Regions from separate parts of the Salinivibrio kushneri genome, predicted to be linked through region 2. Evidence: riboswitches for the same ligand, from Rfam matches in the RefSeq annotation. Region 2 holds a riboswitch; the other holds the start of a gene.
What was found. A riboswitch is a leader RNA that binds a small molecule or an ion and turns the genes downstream of it on or off. The one in region 2 is predicted to bind lysine.
Positions count from the first base shown of each region.

Region 1: it holds a riboswitch for lysine, as region 2 does, so the genes downstream of both, lysC (lysine-sensitive aspartokinase 3) here and N8M53_RS04740 (Na+/H+ antiporter NhaC family protein) in region 2, are expected to answer to the same signal.

Region 1 is NZ_CP114588.1:278,436-280,838, reverse strand. It holds gene N8M53_RS01440 (pyridoxal-phosphate-dependent aminotransferase family protein) at 1-645, opposite strand, end outside; lysine riboswitch at 910-1,097, shown strand; gene lysC (lysine-sensitive aspartokinase 3) at 1,285-2,403, shown strand, end outside.
Region 2 is NZ_CP114588.1:968,053-970,455, reverse strand. It holds gene N8M53_RS04740 (Na+/H+ antiporter NhaC family protein) at 1-1,083, opposite strand, end outside; lysine riboswitch at 1,172-1,353, opposite strand; gene N8M53_RS04735 (H-NS family nucleoid-associated regulatory protein) at 1,625-2,050, shown strand; gene N8M53_RS04730 (lytic murein transglycosylase) at 2,101-2,403, opposite strand, start outside.

The sequences.
Region 1 (2,403 bases), 690 kb from region 2:
GGTAACAGGCGATAGGCCAGGTACACACGATAAGCACTTCTGACTGCCCGAGTAAACGGCATCTAACTGCCATTCATCGACTTTCAACGGCACACCACCGAGTGAGGTCACCGCATCCACAATAGTAAGGCAGCCGTGCTCTCGCGCCAGCGTCGCCAATACTTGTGCGTCTGAGCAAGCGCCTGTGGACGTCTCTGCGTGAACAAAGGCGACAATGCTGGCCTCTGGATGTGCTTTTAAGGCCGCTTCAACCTTTTCAGGATTAACCGGATCACCCCAAGCATCATCGACCATCACCGCGTGTGCGCCACAACGCTCCACGTTTTCTCGCATCCGGTCGCCAAACACGCCATTGCGACACACGATCACCGTATCGCCAGGTTCCACCAAATTGACAAAACAGGCTTCCATCCCTGCACTTCCGGGCGCAGAGACCGCTATGGTAAACGGGTTTTCGGTTTGAAAAGCGTACTGCAGTAGCTGCTTGACCTCATCCATCATGGCAATGAATAAGGGGTCAAGATGTCCTAATGTCGGCTTGCTCAATGATTGCAGCACCGACGGGTAAATGTCAGAGGGCCCTGGCCCCATCAATGTGCGAGCGACGGGTTGAAAAGACTGAATATCGGAAATTGCACGAGCCATCACGAATCCTTGTTGTTGGTACCGAGGCTCACCGTTATAGCATATTTTTTCGCCATTCCCCTAGCCTCTGGCACATGAACTGTGTGATCGCTAGCGGCGATTCGCTTTTCTTGTCAGTGTCGATAGGGCGCGATGGCCTCCTCTTGCCTAGGTGAGATGCAGGTGCTGGGCAGTGCTCCCCATCGGGCGCAAAAACACGGTTGACACCCTGCGACCGCACCCGTAATGTTAAAACTGTTCATGCGGTCACCGACCCATGACTGAACATGCAGAAGAGGTGCATTTCTCAGGCAGTTATCAGGCGGAGCCCCACTCCTAAGCGTGATAACCAGGGGAGACAATGCCGAGGTGGCGTACGATCGGGGTCGATACGCTGCCGGCCTTGAAGGCTGAATCCTTCAGGCTGTCACTTGTCATCCATATGGAAAGACAGGTGGAGCGCTTCTGGCAGACTACACCTGCCGTTTGCTCTTCCTATCCTTGTCGCGGTATTTATCGCGGTCACGATGTGACTTCTGATGTTCCCCATCATTTTTAATTTATTGACTCTGCTAGCCAGAGAGGGGAAAGGACGTGAGGCCATTACCATCAATTTCAGTCGCTAAGTTTGGCGGCACCAGTGTCGGAACGCTAGAGGCGATGCAGCAAAGCGCCACGGTTATCGAACAAAACCCGCAAACCCGTTTAATCGTGATCAGTGCGTGCGCCGGTGTGACCAACCACTTGGTCGCGCTGGCAAAAGGGATTAGCGACCCTGACGTGCGCCAAGCCAAGTTGGACGCCATTCATGCCATTCACCAAGCCATATTGCAGCAACTTCCTGATTGCCAAAACACGCAAGCAGCCGTCGAACACTGGCATCTCGCCATTGCCGAGTATGCCGAAAAAGCGGCCATCACCCCTGACATAGCGTTAACGGATGCGTTAGTTGCCTGCGGCGAGCTGATCTCGACCCATATTTTCACCCATTTGCTCAACAGCCGAGGTATAACCGCTTTGAGAAAAGATGCGCGTGAATTGCTGCGCACCGACAGCCAGTTTGGCTGTGCCCAGCCTGACCCACAGCACACGCGCACACAGTGCCACGACCAATTGCTCCCGCATTTGTCCACACATCGAGTGGTCACCCAAGGGTTTATCGGCGCCGATGCCCACGGACAAACCACCACCTTAGGTCGTGGTGGTAGTGACTACAGTGCCGCACTGTTCGCCGAAGCCGTGGACGCAGAGAGTTTGGCCATTTGGACCGATGTGCCCGGGATTTATACCACTGACCCGCGAATTGCCGACCAAGCACGCCCAATCAGTGAAATTAGTTTTAGCGAAGCCTCAGAAATGGCGACGTTTGGTGCCAAAATCCTCCACCCATCCACCTTATTACCCGCGGTACGACAACATATACCGGTGTTTGTCGGGGCCGCGAGCGCGCCTGAGCAAGGTGGCACCTGGATCCGTGAGCACGCACATTCGGCACCGCTGTTTCGTGCCGTCGCCTTACGAAGGAATCAAACCATGGTGACGCTGACCAGCTTGAATATGTTCCATGCTTATGGTTTTTTGGCCAAAGTGTTTGAGATTTTGGCACGATTTGAAATCTCGGTAGATTTAATCACCACCTCAGAAGTCAGTGTTTCTCTGACTTTAGATCAGACCAACACCCAAGGGGATGCGCCGCAGCTGCCGGAAGCAGCTATCGCCGAGCTGACCCAGTTATGTCATGTCGAGATCTGCGAGAACCTGGCGGTAGTGGCACTGATT
Region 2 (2,403 bases):
AGCAAATAACAGAATGAGGATCGCGCCAAACATAGACTTTGCACCTACCCAAAGGGTTTTCGCAATATCTGATACGGCAATGCCTTGTTTACCTGTCATCACCAAGGACACAGCCAAACCCGCCAGTCCACCCCACAGTAATGACATGCCGACATCGGTATTTTCAAAGGCCCCAAGGAGAGAAAAGGCCTGAGCATCGGCTGCCAATGCCAGCCCGCCGGTATATAGCATCGCACCTACCGTCGCCACTACCAGCATAATAATGGGGGCGACCAAATCAGCCACACTGCCTTTATCACTTTCTTCAATCCCTAGGTCGTCGCAAATGTCAGCGCAGTTTTCACTTTCATCGCCCAATCGGCTGCCTTTTTTCGCCTGATATTCAAACTGACGCATCGGGCCAATATCCAGTTGAAACCAAACCACCGCAAACACTAACAACAAGGCAAAAATAGCGTAGAAGTTCATTGGGATCATGGTGACAAATGCTCCTAGCGCCGTGTAATCCGTCACGCCATGTGCCACCAAAATCGAGCCAATCACGGTAATGATATAAGCCCCCCAGCTTGATGCCGGCGTGATAACACACATAGGGGCTGCCGTGGAATCAAGAATGTAAGCCAGTTTCGCTCGAGAAACGTGGAAGCGATCCGTCACAGGACGAGAAACGGCCCCTACCGCCAAACTATTGAAATAATCATCGACAAAAATAAATACGCCAAGAAAAGCAGCCAGTAGTTTCGCGCCACGCTTACTTTTAATTCGACTTTGCGCCCAATTAGCAAAAGCACGTGTGCCACCAGACAAGGATAACAGTGCAGTGATCATCCCCAGCAAAATAAGGAAGCCGAGAATACTCAGATTCCAACTATTTAAGCCACCGTCTGCAAAGAATAGACCGGTCACCACATCAAGCAAGTACTGCCCTGCCGAGACAAACGAAAAGTCAGTCAGTAATACGGTACCCAGTACAATCCCCATACCCAACGACAATAAAACCCGTCGTGTGGCGATCGCGAGGCCGAGTGCCAATAAAGGGGGAAGTAGTGATAAAGCGGATGAAGAAAAATCTGTTAAGTTCATGATCTCAGTGTCAACCAGGTGGTTGGAGATCTACTGCAGAAATGAAGACGGTAAGGCGTGGTATCACACGGCAAACAGCTTGCCTCCTACATACAGTAGCGCTCCATAGTGTATTTCCAAGTACTATGGCAGTGCTGTCCCTATTCGGTAACAGCCCCAGCTCAATCGGTGTGATGACCTGATTGGCTTCGGCGTTGTTTCCTTTTATGCGCTTTCATCGGTATCACCCTCTTGCGCACGACTTATAAACAACGCACCTCTACGTTAAGCGTGGTGCATTCTACACAACGTGCTTACTATCGCAACTATTTATGGTTGAAAAACCGTCGACTAAACACCATCTCACTCAATGCCAATAAAACATGTCTCACCCTCTATTTTTTTAGACATCTGATTCAAAAAGACAATGGAATTAAAGTCAAATTTGCGGTTAACTTGCAATTAATGAATAATATGGCGTATTAATATAGGTCATATTGTATATTTCAATTATACTGTTATCATTCTTTCAATTAACATATAAATCAAATAGGAACCAATAATGTCTGATGCAATGAAAGCTCTACTCAATTTGCGCAGCCTGCGCGCGGTTGCAAAAGAAATGTCTACTGAGCAACTGAACGAAGCCTTAGAAAAACTACAAACAGTTGTTGAAGAGCGCAAAGAAATCGATCGCCAAGCGGAAGCGCAAGAAAAAGAGCGTTTAGAGAAGTTAGAAAAATACCGTGCTATGTTAGAAGCAGACGGTATTGGCCCAGAAGAAATCGTGGCGTTGTTAGGTGGTGCTTCAAAGAGCAAAGCATCGGGTAAACGCGCGACTCGTCCAGCAAAATATCAATATACGGGCGAAGACGGCTCACAAAAGACGTGGACAGGCCAAGGCCGTATGCCTAAGGTTATTCGCGAAGCCACTGAAAGCGGCCAAGCAAAGCTTGAAGATTTTCTCATCCCAGGCCAAGAAGCCTAACGACTTATTCCAACATAAAAAAAGAGGCTCAACGCCTCTTTTTTTATCGCTTAATCAAATTTAATTCTATCCGCTAAATGGCTCACTGCTAACGCAAAGTAGTGCGAACGGTTCCACTTCAATAGACTCTGATAGTTATTATAGACAAGGTACGCTCTGCCTTTTTCATCATCAGGCTGAATGAGCCACGCATCAATATCGACTGTTGGTAACGCTTGGCCATTCATACGCCGTACTCCAAGAGCTTGCCACTCACTTAATGATTGTGCTTTATCACTGTTGGTACCAAGCAAAGTACGATCAATCGCTTTAGGCAACTGAACCTGCCGCCCCCATGTATAGGTATCATCCCA